2 regions of the Hydrogenophaga sp. FW305-3-2-15-A-LB1 genome follow, and region 2 is predicted to be linked to the other one. Evidence: predicted binding sites of a transcription regulator. Region 2 holds the regulator's gene; the other holds the start of a gene.
What was found. The regulator FNR, encoded in region 2, switches genes on or off when oxygen is low (the NO sensors DNR and NnrR bind a similar motif). The targets are predictions, from matches to a motif close to TTGATNNNNATCAA.
Positions count from the first base shown of each region.

Region 1 (6,192 bases), on a different contig from region 2:
ATCGGCGGCGGCTGGGAGGCGGGCGCCCCCGCCCGGGGCGCCTGAGCGACCTCGGCGGCGGGCCGGGGCCGGCACAATAGGGCATGCCGTCCCCGTCCGAGACCCTCCGCCGCCTCTGGCAGCCGCACCGTGGCCTGTTCTGGCTCATGGTCGGCCTGCAGCTGCTGTCGTCCTGCATCGTGCTGTTCGTGCAGCTCACCGACCCGCCCGACGCGCTGCGCCTCGTGCTCGGTCTGATGGCGCTGACCGATTCGCTGCTGGCCTGGTGGCTCACGGTGCGCCTGTGGCGCGAGTCGGCCCCTGCCACCCCTTCCTAGGAGATGCCCGTGTTCGAAGCCCTGCTGATCACCCGACCCGAGTCGGGCTACCGCTGCGAACTCACGCAGCTCGACGAGGCGCAACTGCCCGCCAGCGGCGACGTGACGGTGCGCGTGGACTGCTCCACCATCAACTACAAGGACGGCCTGGCCATCACCGGAAAATCGCCCGTGGTGCGCAGCTTCCCCATGGTGCCCGGCATCGACTTCGCCGGCTCGGTGACGCAGAGCGACCACCCGAAATGGAAGGCCGGCGACCGCGTGCTGCTCAACGGCTTCGGCGTGGGTGAGACGCACTGGGGCGGGCTGTCGCAGATGGCGCGCGTCAAGGGCGACTGGCTGGTGGCCCTGCCCGACACGCTGAGCGAGCGCGACGCCATGTCGCTGGGCACGGCCGGCTACACCGCCATGCTGTGCGTGCAGGCGCTGCAGAAACACTGGGCCGACGCGGGCGTGGCCGCCGGCAGCGGCGAGGTGCTGGTGACCGGCGCGGGTGGTGGCGTGGGCAGCGTGGCGATCTCGCTGCTGGCCGGTCTGGGCCACACCGTGGTGGCCTCCACCGGCCGGCCGCAGGAAGCCGACTACCTGAAATCGCTGGGCGCGGCCAGCGTGATCGACCGCAACGACCTGAGCGCGCCGGGCAAACCGCTGCAGAAGGAGCGCTGGATCGGCGTGGTGGATTCGGTGGGCAGCCACACCCTGGCCAACGCCTGCGCCAGCACACGCTACGGCGGCGCGGTGGCGGCCTGCGGCCTGGCCCAGGGCATGGACCTGCCCGCGAGCGTGGCGCCGTTCATCCTGCGCGGCATCACGCTTTACGGCATCGACAGTGTGATGGCGCCCATGGCCCAACGCGAGGCCGCGTGGGACGCGCTCGCGAAGACGATCAACCGCGAACAGCTGGCGTCGATCACGACAGAGATCGCGCTGCCCGACGCGATCGCCGCCGGCAGCCAGATCCTGGCCGGCCAGGTGCGCGGGCGCCTGGTGGTGAAGCTCAAGGCCTGAGCTTCATCGCGGCGGCACCACCTGGCGGTAGGCGTGCCAGGTGGCGTGGCCCACCACCGGGCCGACGACGATCAGACCCAGGAACCAGGGCAGCATGGCCAGCACCACCAGCAGCGTGATCAGCGCGCCCCACCAGGCCATCACGCCCGGGTTCTGCAGGCAGGCGCGGATGCTGGTGAGCGCGGCCGAGATCGCATCGACCTCGCGGTCCAGGATCATGGGGATCGAGACCGCGCTGGTGACGAAGATCAGGCCCGCGAACACACCGCCCACCAGGGTGTAGGTGATCAGGAACTCCAGGTTCTCGCGCGCCAGCAGCTGCGAGAGCAGGTTGGCGGTGTCGGGCAGGGTGCTGAAGCTGACCGCGAACACCACCAGCGAGGCGCGGCCCCACAGCATCTCCAGGATGAGCAGCACGCCCGCGAAGATCGCGATCGAGCCCTTGGTCTGCTCCCAGGCCAGCAGCGAGTCCGGCAGCGAGGGCTCGCGGCCTTCCTGCAGCGCGCGGCTCACGTGGTACAGGCCCAGGCACAGGAACGGCCCCAGCAGCAGGAAGCCGGCCGAGAGCGCCAGCACATAGGCCGGCGCGGCGCGGAACACCGCCATGAGCGCGTGCCCCATGAGGAAAAAACACAGGCCGTAGAACAGGCCGACGCGGCTGCGCAGGAAATCGCGCCAGCCCAGGCGCAGCCAGCGCAGCGGGTCGCCGGCGTTCAGCTCGGCCAGTCGCAGGTCGAACACCGACGGCGGTGGCGGTGGGGATTCTTCGGTCATGGCTTGTCTCCTCGGGAATGGCGCGCCATCTCGTGGGTGGGTGGCTGGTGCGCGGGAACGGTGGCGGGTCGGTGCAGCGGATCGGTTCAGCTGAGCGCGTGGCTTCGCAGGTGCAGCGCCAGCCCGGCGTCGAAGGCGTGCGTGTGCTTGGCAAACCACGAACCCAGTTCGCGCGCCATCTGGCGCACGGTCCCGAGCTGGCCGCCGCGGACCTGTCCCAGGCCCTCGCGCAGCAGGTTGAGCACCACGCGGTGCGCCAGCGCGTGCGCGTCCGCCTGGCCGTGGCCGGTCTCGCGCATCCAGCTGTCTTCCTGGCCGAAATGCGTGGCCACGTGCGACACCAGCTCGGCCCAGGCCTGCGGCAGCTCCGCGTCGCTGGCGGTCTGCGCGCGGGCCAGCCGCGCCATGAGTTCGCGGTTCATGTTGTCCAGCGGGTCGAAGTCCAGCCAGAGGACCTCGGTCCATTGCGCGGTGCTTTCCATCGGGTGCTGCTCCTTGGGGCCCAAGCTTGGCAGCGGCGGCGCGCCGGCGCCTTGATCCAGCGCAAACGCGCGCCACGCCAAGGCCCGACAGGCCGTGGGCCTGCTGGCGCGCCGCTACACTGGGCGGCCATATGACCAGCGAATTCCAGCCCCCTTACGTGCCGCTGTCCGATGTGCACAGCGCCTTGAAAACCACCGGCTTCGCCTTGCTGAGCGCCGAGGCCGTGGGCGAGTGGCTCGCCGCGCGGCCGGTGGACCTGGCCGGGCTGCACACCGGCTGGAACCAGCTGCCGCCCGACGCCTACCTGAAGGACGGCGGGCGCTACCGCAGCCGCCGCCACAGCTGCTTCGTGGTGGAGGACGACCGCGTGCGGCAGGTGCCGCACCGCGCGCACTGGCAGCCGCTGGAGTACAACGCCCTGCACGGCGGCATGCAGCGCTGGTTCGAACCCATGGAGCCCGCCACGGTGGCGCAGCCGGTGTGGAGCCGCCTGCTGGCCCGGCTGGGCGAGGCCGCCAGCGCGCTGCGCGGCGCGCAGCCCTGGAGCGTGGAGGCCCACGTGTTCCGCATCGACACCACCGACGGCATCGGCCGGCCCACGCCCGAAGGCGCGCACCGCGACGGTGTGGACCTGGTGGCCGTGTTCATGGTGGACCGCCACGCCATCAAGGGCGGCGAGAGCCGCGTGTTCGAAGCCAACGGCCCGAGCGGCCAGCGCTTCACGCTGCGCGAGCCGTGGTCGCTGCTGCTGCTCGACGACGCGCGCGTGATCCACGAGAGCACGCCGATCCAGCCGCTGGAAGGCGATGCCCTCGGCTGGCGCGATACGCTGGTCGTGACCTACCGCAGCGGGGCCTTCCAGGGCGACGCCTCAGCCTGACGGCGGCGGTTCGTAGGCGCGGATCGGCGGCAGCGGTCCGTCGAAACGCTCGACCTGAACCGTGCTGAGCTGGCCCGCGCAGCCCTGGGCCAGCGACGAGGTGCCGATGTCCCGGGTGAGCACATTGGGGTTGCCGTGCGCGCACATCGGCCGGCCCTGGGCATCCTGCACGGGGTCGTACCAGGCGCCGGTGGGCAGCTGAATCACGTCTTCGCGCATGTCGGCGCACAGGCGCGCGCTGGCCAGGCAGGCCCCGATCTCGTTGAAGAGGCGCACGGTGTCGCCCTCGCGGATGCCGCGCGCGGCGGCCGCGGCCGGGTGCAGGGTGCACACCTCGCGGCCCTGGCGCTTGGTGGACTGGCTGTGGGCGCCGAAGTCGAGCTGGCTGTGCAGCTTGGAATGCGGCTGGTTGGCCACCAGCCACAGCGGGTGGGCCGCATCGGGCGCGAAGCTCGGGGGCAGCCAGGCCGGGTGGCCGGGGCAGTCCGCGTAGCCGAAGCCGGCCACCACGGGTGAGCTGATCTGCACCTTGCCGCTGGGCGTGGCGAGCTTCGCGCCCTCGGGGTCGTGGCGGAAGGCGCGCAGGATGCCGCCATCGTCGTCCTTCTGCGGCAGCAGGAGCTCGCCGCGTTGCCAGAAGGTCTCGAAGTCCGGTGCCTCCTGGCCCATGGCTTCGAGCCCGGCGCGCGTGCGCTCGTACAGGTGCGCCAGCCATTGGCGCGTGTTCCGGCCTTCGCTGAAAGCCTGCAGGCCGCCCAGGCGCCCGGCCAGGTCGCAGAAGATGTCGTAGTCGTCGCGCGCCAGGCCATGGGGTTCGGCGATGCGGTGCATGGCGACCACCAGCGGGTCGGTGGGGGTCGCGCCGATGTCTTCGCGCTCCAGCGTCATGGTGCAGGGCAGCACGATGTCGGCGTGGCGCGCGGTGGCGGTCCAGGCGATCTCATGCACGACAAAGGTGTCGAGCGTGCGGAAGGCGTCGGCCAGGCGCTTGAGGTCCTGGTGGTGGTGGAAGGGGTTGCCACCGGCCCAGTAGGCCAGGCGGATGTGCGGGTAGGTGCGGCGCTGGCCGTTGTAGTCGAACGGCTGGCCCGGGTGGAGCAGCATGTCGCTGATGCGCGCCACCGGAATGAAGGCCTTCACGCCGTTGTCGCCCTGCGGCAGCGCGGCGGCGGGCACCGCGTTGTTGCGCTTGCCATAGTGCGCCAGCGTGCCCAGCGCGTAGTTGTAGCCCCCGCCGGGCAGGCCGAGCTGGCCCAGCGCGGCCGCGAGCACCGCCCCCATCCAGACCGGTTGTTCGCCGTGCTGCGAGCGCTGCAGCGAATGCGCCACCACCACGAGCACGCGCTGGCCAACCAGCGCGCGCGCCAGGTCGACCAGTTGCCGCTCGGGCAGGCCGCAGATCGGCGCGGCCCAGGCGCAGCTCTTGGGCACGCCGTCGCCGCGGCCCATCAGGTAGTCCTCGAAGGCTTCCCAGCCGTCGCAGTACCGATCGATGAAGGCGCGGTCGTGCGCGCCGTCGCTCACGAGCTGGTGCACCAGGGCCAGCATCAGCGCGGTGTCGGTGCCGGGCACGGCGGGCAGCCAGTCGAACGCCGCCTCGTCGGGCAGGTCGCTCTTGAGCGGGCTGATGGAGACGAAGCGGCAACCGCGCGCGGCGGCCGCGCGCATGGACTCGCGCTCGATGTGCCGGCTGATGCCGCCCGAGGCCACGCGCGAATTTTTCAGCGCCATGCCACCGAAGGCCAGCACCACGTCGGTGTGTTCGACGATCTGCTCCCAGGTGACGTTGCGCCGCGCCACTTCCTCCATGGTGCCGATGACGTGCGGCAGCATCGGGCCCGAGGCGCCGGCGCTGTAGCTGTTCACCGAGCGCACGTAACCGCCCAGGGTGGTGTTCAGGAAGCGGTGGACCTGGCTTTGCGCGTGGTGGAAGCGCCCCGCGCTCGACCAGCCGTAGGAGCCGCCGAAGATGGCCTCGCAGCCGTGTTGTTGCTGCACGCGCCGCAGTTCGTCCGCGAGCCGGTCCAGCACCTCGTTCCAGGCCATGGGCACGAAACGGTCGTCGCCGCGCCGCGCGTCGGGCCCTGGGCCGTTCTCGAGCCAGCCGCGCCGCACCATCGGCGTGGTGACGCGGGCGCGGTGGTGCAGGGCGGTCTTGAAGTTGTCGATCAGCGGGTTCGGGTCGGGGTCGCCCGCGTGGGGCCGCACGACGAGTTCGCCGTTCTGCCAACCGGCGGAGAAGACACCCCAGTGGGCGCTGTGCGGGCGCAGGGCGATGTCGGGCTCAGATGAAAACGAGGAGGGCAAAGACACTATTCCGCCTTGAGGTTGCCGCGTTCCACGCCGCGCTTGTAGTTGGCGATGTCTTTCAGCACGAAGTCGCGGAAGGCCGCCCCGGTCAGGGACGATGCCTGGGCGCCGTCCGCGCTGTAGACGCGCTGCACCTCGGGCGCCTGCATGGCCTGTTTCACGGACCGGGTGATCTTGTCGATGACGGGCTGCGGCGTGCCTTTGGGCGCGGCCAGACCGTACCACTGCGTCATCACCACGTCGATGCCCGACTCCTTGAGCGTGGGCACCTGGGGCATGCTGGGGATGCGCTTGTCGGTGCTGACCGCGAGCAGGCGCAGCTTGCCGCCGTTGATGGCGCCCATGAGCGGCGTGTAGGGCGCGAAGAAGCTGTCGACCAGGCCGCCCATGAGGTCGGTCATGACCGGGCCCGAGCCCTTG
Region 1 covers NZ_JBYTAE010000012.1:60,799-66,990, forward strand. The annotation lists gene AC3WPZ_RS05640 (efflux transporter outer membrane subunit) at 1-45, shown strand, start outside; gene AC3WPZ_RS05645 (hypothetical protein) at 84-317, shown strand; gene acuI (acrylyl-CoA reductase (NADPH)) at 321-1,325, shown strand; gene AC3WPZ_RS05655 (DUF2189 domain-containing protein) at 1,329-2,099, opposite strand; gene AC3WPZ_RS05660 (bacteriohemerythrin) at 2,186-2,581, opposite strand; gene AC3WPZ_RS05665 (2OG-Fe dioxygenase family protein) at 2,713-3,462, shown strand; gene AC3WPZ_RS05670 (molybdopterin-dependent oxidoreductase) at 3,454-5,775, opposite strand; gene AC3WPZ_RS05675 (Bug family tripartite tricarboxylate transporter substrate binding protein) at 5,775-6,192, opposite strand, start outside.
Region 1: AC3WPZ_RS05660 (bacteriohemerythrin) is a predicted target of FNR. The motif match lies at 2,633-2,646, and genes of this name have one in related genera.

Region 2 (6,192 bases):
CGCACGCGCGGCCTGCTGTTCCTCGAATCGTTCCTGGGCAACTTCCTGTTCTCCATCTGCATGCTGTTCGGCGTGAGCCTGACCACCGCTGTGGCCGCGGGCGTGGTGATGTCGTCCATCCCGGCCGTGGTGGCCTTGCTGAGCTGGCTGTTCCTGCGCGAGCGCATCGGCTGGCGCAGCGCGGCCGGCATTGCCTGCGCGGCGCTGGGCATCGGCCTGTTCTCGCTGCAGAAGGTGGACGCCGGCGCGGTGGTGGCCGACACCAGCGGCCCGTTCGGCATCAGCAAGGCGCTGCTGGGCAACCTGCTGGTGTTCGCCGCCGTGGTGTGCGAGGCCTCTTATGTGGTGATCGGCAAGCACCTCACCGAGGGCCTGGGGCCCAAGCGCATCTCGGCCATCATCAACCTCTGGGGTTTCGCGCTGGTCACGCCGTTCGGCCTGTGGGCGGCGTGGACGTTCGACTTCTCCACCGTCGCCCTGCCCGTCTGGGGCCTGCTGGTGTTCTACGCACTGGCCGCGAGCGTATGGACGGTGTGGCTGTGGATGACCGGGCTCAAGACGGTGCCCGCTTCGCAGGCCGGTGTGTTCACCGTGATGCTGCCGATCAGCGCGGCCGCCATCGGCGTGTTGTTCATGGGCGAGCGGCTGTCGCTCTTGCAGGGCGTGGCGTTCGGCATCGCCATGCTCGGCCTGGTGCTGGCCACCCTGCCCGGCCGCGCCGCGCCCAAGGCCTGAGCGTTTTTCAGAGGCACCAGAGGCCGGTGGGCTGGGTGATGCCCATCCACAGCGCCCAGCCCGAAGTGACGGCCAGGGCCAGCCCGGCCAGGCGGATGCCCCAACCACCCGAACGCGCGCCGCGCAGGCGCAGCAGCAGCCACGGCCCGGCGGTGAGCGAGACCGAGGTGCCGATGGAGAACAGGGCCATGATGGCCGCGCCTTCCAGCGCGTTGGCCGAGAGCGAGGCCACCAGCAATGCCGAATACAGCAGGCCGCAGGGCATGAGCGCCCAGGCCACGCCCAGCACCACCGGCGCGCGCGGCCCCAATGTCACCATGGCGGGCCGAGCGCGGCGCCACACCTGCTGCCCGAGGTTCTCGATCCAGGCCGGTTGGCGCGCGCGCCAGAGCAGCGCCGCGCCCAGGAGCAGCGCGGCCACATGGAACATGGTCCACACCGGCCGCAGCACCGCGGTGTTCGTGCCCAACCAGGCCAGGCCCTGCACCGAGCCGGCCGCGAAGGCGCCGAACAGCGCGTAGCCCAGCATGCGGCTCGCCTGAAAACCCAGCAGCGCCTGCGTGCTGCGCGCGCCGGCCGCGCGGCCGATGCCGGCGCAGGCCGCGCCGCACATGGCCACGCAGTGCGGGCCGCCCACCACGCCCATGAAGAGCGCCGTGATCGCCATGGAGGTTTGCATGGTGGGCGCCCGCGCCGGCCTCAGATGATGCGCGAGAAGCGCGCGCGGTCGAGGTCGACCTGCAGGTTCTTGTCGAACACCATGGCGATGGCGCGCACCAGGAACCAGCCGGCCTCGGTGACCTGGATGCCGGTCGGGCTCAGGCGCACCAGGCCCTCGGCGGCCAGGCCTTCGAGCACCTCGAGTTCGCGCGCGAAGTGGCTCTTGAAGCTGATCAGGTGGCCGAGTTCGATCGACTCGAACTGCACCTCGCCCTGGCACATGAGCGCCATGATCACGGCCCGGCGCAAGAGGTCGTCGCGCGTGAGCGCGAGCCCGCGCACGATGGGCAGCCGGCCCTGGTCGAGCAGGTCGCGGTATTCCTCCAGCGTCTTCGCGTTCTGGCTGTAGGTGGCACCGATGCGCCCGATGGCGGACACGCCGAGCGCGATCAGGTCGCAGTCGGGCTGCGTGCTGTAGCCCTGGAAGTTGCGGTGCAGGCGCCCCTGGCGCTTGGCGACCGCGAGCGCGTCGTTGGGCAGCGCGAAGTGGTCCATGCCCACGTAGACATAGCCGGCGTCGATCAGCGCATCGAGCGACATCGACAACATGCCCAGCTTGTCGCCCGCGCTGGGCAACTCGGCCGCCGAGATGCGCCGCTGCGGCTTGAAGCGCGATGGGAGGTGGGCGTAGGCGTAGAGCGCGATGCGGTCGGGCCGCAGCTCGTTCACCTGCGCCAGCGTGCGCGCGAAGGACGCGGGGGTCTGCAGCGGCAGGCCGTAGATCAGGTCCACGTTGACCGACTCGAAGCCGATGCGGCGCGCCGCGGCCACCAGCGCGAACACCTGTTCGGCGGGCTGCACGCGGTGCACGGCCTTCTGCACCGCGGGGTCGAAGTCCTGCACGCCAAAGCTCAGGCGGTTGAAGCCCAGGCGGGCCAGGGACTTCAGGCGGTCCTCGGTCACGGTGCGCGGGTCCACCTCCACCGAGTATTCGCCGCCGGGCGCCAGCGTGAAGTGGCGCCGCAGCATGGCCATGAGTTCTTCGAGCTCGGCATCGGAGAGGAAGGTGGGTGTGCCGCCGCCCAGGTGCAGTTGCGACACGCTGTGGCCCTGGCCCAGGTGCGCCACCTGCAGCTCCACCTCGCGCGCCAGATAGCGCAGGTACTCGGCCGCGCGCGAATGGTGTTTGGTGATGACCTTGTTGCAGGCGCAGTAGTAGCAGACCGATTCGCAGAACGGGATGTGCACGTACAGGGACAGCGGCAGGGCCATCGAGCCCGCGCGGCGCTGTTGCAGCGCCTGGATGTAGTCGTTTTCGGTGAACGCCTCCACGAACCGGTCGGCGGTGGGGTAAGAGGTGTAGCGCGGCCCAGGTACGTCAAAACGCCTCAGCAGCTCCTCGGATATGGCGTGGCTCAAGATCGAATCTCCATCAAGGCCCTCACTGTGCGGCAGAGTGGCCGCATTTCCCTTGATCCTGGTCAAAAGGTGGTGAACTGATCCGCTGCCGGGGCGCGGATTCGACACCACGGGGGGTATGCTGTAACCTTTTGCGAATCCGGACTTTTCTAATGGACGCTCAAAGCATCAAAGTCGCCTGCTCGAGCTGCAACCTGCGCGAGCTGTGCTTGCCCATGGGCTTGAACCCCGACGAGATGGACAAGCTGGACAAGGTGATCTCCAAGCGCCGGCGCATCAAGCGCGGCACGTCGCTGTTCAGCGTGGGTGACAAGTTCACGTCGCTGTACGCCGTGCGTTCGGGCTTTTTCAAGACCTGCGTGACCACGGCCGACGGCCGCGACCAGGTGACGGGCTTCCAGATGACGGGCGAGATCATCGGCCTGGACGGCATCGTGAGCGACCACCATTCCTGCAACGCGGTGGCGCTGGAAGATGCCGAGGTCTGCGTGATGCCGTTCGACCAGGTCGAGGAGCTGTCGCGCGAGTTCACCACCCTGCAGCACCACGTGCACAAGATCATGAGCCGCGAGATCGTGCGGGACCACGGCGTGATGCTGCTGCTGGGCAGCATGCGCGCGGAAGAACGCCTGGCGGCCTTTTTGCTCAACCTGGTGCAACGCCTGCACGCGCGCGGCTTCTCGCAGTCCGAGCTGGTGCTGCGCATGACGCGCGAGGAGATCGGCAGCTACCTGGGCATGAAGCTCGAGACGGTGAGCCGCACGTTCTCCAAGTTCGTGGAGGACGGCATCATCGATGTGAAGCAGCGCTACGTGCACATCAAGAACACCGACGGCCTGCGCAAGATCGTCAATCCTCAGTCTTGCGGATGACCAGCAGCGCGGTCAGCGCGCTCGACGCCGCCGTCACCCCCCAGAACACGAAGAAGGCCACGGTGTAGACCGCCTGGCGCGACCACGCCAGCGGCTGGCCGAACCAGTGCAGGTCGCCCGGGTCCACCATCGCGAAGACCAGCATCTCCAGCACCGCTGCCAGCAGGAAAGCCGGCCAGGCGATGCCCATCCAGTGGCGCGCCTGCACTTCAGCGCTCCGGTTGCGGCACCACCGGCGAGGCCGCGTGGTTGCGCGCCTGGTGCGCGGGCTGCAGCTTGATCAGCGCCTCGGCCTTGGCCTGCCCTTCCAGCGCCAGCGCGGCTTCGCGGTCGCGTTCGAACACGGCCTTGTCGAGCACCGGGTCGGCGTTGTGGACGGCGATGAAGGCGGTGATGAGGCTGGCCACCACCACCACCAGCGGGCCGCCCACCACCAGCCACATGTGTGGCACGCGCCACCAGGACACCGGCGGCACGGGGGCCGCCACGGCGGGAGAGCTGGATGGGTTCATGAGAGAGCTCCTTCGGGAAGATGGATCGGATCAGCGCGGCACGAGGAAGGCCGCCTTTTCGGAGACGTGGATCGATTCGTCGCCGATGGCGCGGATGTCGAAATGGATCGGGTGCGAACCCGGGCTCGCGGCATCGGGCGGGATCTGCACCCGCACCGCCACCGCGCGCACCTCGGTGGAGAGCACCTCCACCTCGGCGCTGGAGTCCAGCGCGATGCCCGGCAGGCCGGAGACACCGATGGCGTAGCGCTGCGGCGACTCGGTGGCGTTCATGATCTGCAGGCGGAACACGTTCTCGATGCGGCCCTGCTCCACCATGCGGGCCAGGGCGCCGCGGTCGCGGATCACGTCCACCTTGAGTGGCGTGCGCATGTAAAGACTCAGTCCCACGGCCAGGGTGATGGCCCCGAGGATCGCGGTGTAGATCAGCACGCGCGGGCGCAAGGCGCGCCGCAGCATCTGCCGCGTGGTCCAGCCGTTGTCCAGGCCGTTCTCGGTGGAGAAGCGGATCAGCCCACGCGGGTAGCCCACCTTGTCCATCACGTCGTCGCACACGTCGATGCAGGCCGCGCAACCGATGCAGTCGGACTGCAGGCCGTTGCGGATGTCGATGCCGGTGGGGCACACCTGCACGCACAGCGTGCAGTCCACGCACGAGCCCAGCCCCAGGGCCTTGGGGTCGGCCTTCTTCGAGCGCGGGCCGCGCGGTTCACCGCGCCGTGTGTCGTAGGTGACGATCATGGTGTCCCGGTCGAACATCGCGCTCTGGAAGCGCGCGTAGGGGCACATGTACTTGCAGACCTGCTCGCGCAGGAAGCCGGCGTTGCCGTAGGTGGCGAAGCCGTAGAAGAAGATCCAGAACAGTTGCCAGGGCCCGAGCGCGGCGGCCACCGAGAGCGCGCCCAGTTCGCGGATGGGCGTGAAGTAGCCGACGAAGGTGAAGCCGGTCCAGAGCGAGAAAGCGATCCACAGCGCGTGCTTGAGCGAGCGCTTGCCCAGCTTGCTGGCGGACAGGGCGGACTGGTCCAGCCGCAGGCGGGCCGAGCGGTCGCCCTCCACCTTCTTCTCGATCCACAGGAAGATTTCGGTGTAGACCGTCTGCGGGCAGGCGAAGCCGCACCACAGGCGGCCGGCCACGGCGGTGAACAGGAACAGCGCGAAGGCGCAGATGACCAGCAGGCCGGTGAGGTAGATGAAGTCCTGCGGGTAGAGCACCAGCCCGAAGATGTAGAAGCGGCGCGCCTCCAGGTCGAACAGCACGGCCTGGCGCGCGTTCCACTCCAGCCAGGGCAGCCCGTAGAACACGAGCTGCGTGATCCAGACCATGACCCAGCGCCAGTTGGCAAACAGGCCCTGGACCGATCTCGGCTGGATCTTCTCGCGCGCGGCGTACAGGGACACCATCGTCTCGTCATCGACGGGGACGATGGGAATGGGGGCTCTGGGCTTGCTGGACGGACTGGTCACGTGGTGCAGATCGATCAGTTGCCGGCCGCTGCCGCCGCGCCGCCCTTGTTGGACAGGCCCCAGACGTAGGCGCTCAGCACATGGATCTGGTCCGCGTTGAGCTTGCCGGCCTGTGCCGGCATCTGGTTGTTGAAGCCCTTGGTGATGGCGCGCACCACGGCGTCTTCGCCCCAGCCGTGCAGCCAGGTGTTGTCGCTGAGGTTGGGCGCGCCCATGGCGGTGTTGCCTTTGCCGTCCGCACCGTGGCAGGCGGCACAGGCCGCAAAGCCGGCGCGGCCCAGCGCGGCGCGCACCGAGTCGTGCGGGCTGCCCGAGAGGCTGAGCACGAAGTGGGCGACGTTGCGCACGTCGTCCGGCGTGCCCACGGCGGCGGCCATGGGCGGCATGACGCCGTTGCGGCCCTGGGTGATGGTGGCCTTGATCGCCTCGGGCTCACCGCCCCAGAGCCAGTCGCGGTCGGTCAGGTTGGGGAAGCTGCGCGCGCCGCGCGCGTCCGAGCCGTGGCACTGGGCGCAGTTGTTCATGAA
Region 2 covers NZ_JBYTAE010000054.1:5,961-12,152, reverse strand. The annotation lists gene AC3WPZ_RS17065 (DMT family transporter) at 1-735, shown strand, start outside; gene AC3WPZ_RS17060 (sulfite exporter TauE/SafE family protein) at 743-1,414, opposite strand; gene hemN (oxygen-independent coproporphyrinogen III oxidase) at 1,435-2,814, opposite strand; gene fnr (fumarate/nitrate reduction transcriptional regulator Fnr) at 2,967-3,686, shown strand; gene AC3WPZ_RS17045 (hypothetical protein) at 3,664-3,876, opposite strand; gene AC3WPZ_RS17040 (nitrogen fixation protein FixH) at 3,896-4,198, opposite strand; gene ccoG (cytochrome c oxidase accessory protein CcoG) at 4,229-5,602, opposite strand; gene ccoP (cytochrome-c oxidase, cbb3-type subunit III) at 5,680-6,192, opposite strand, start outside.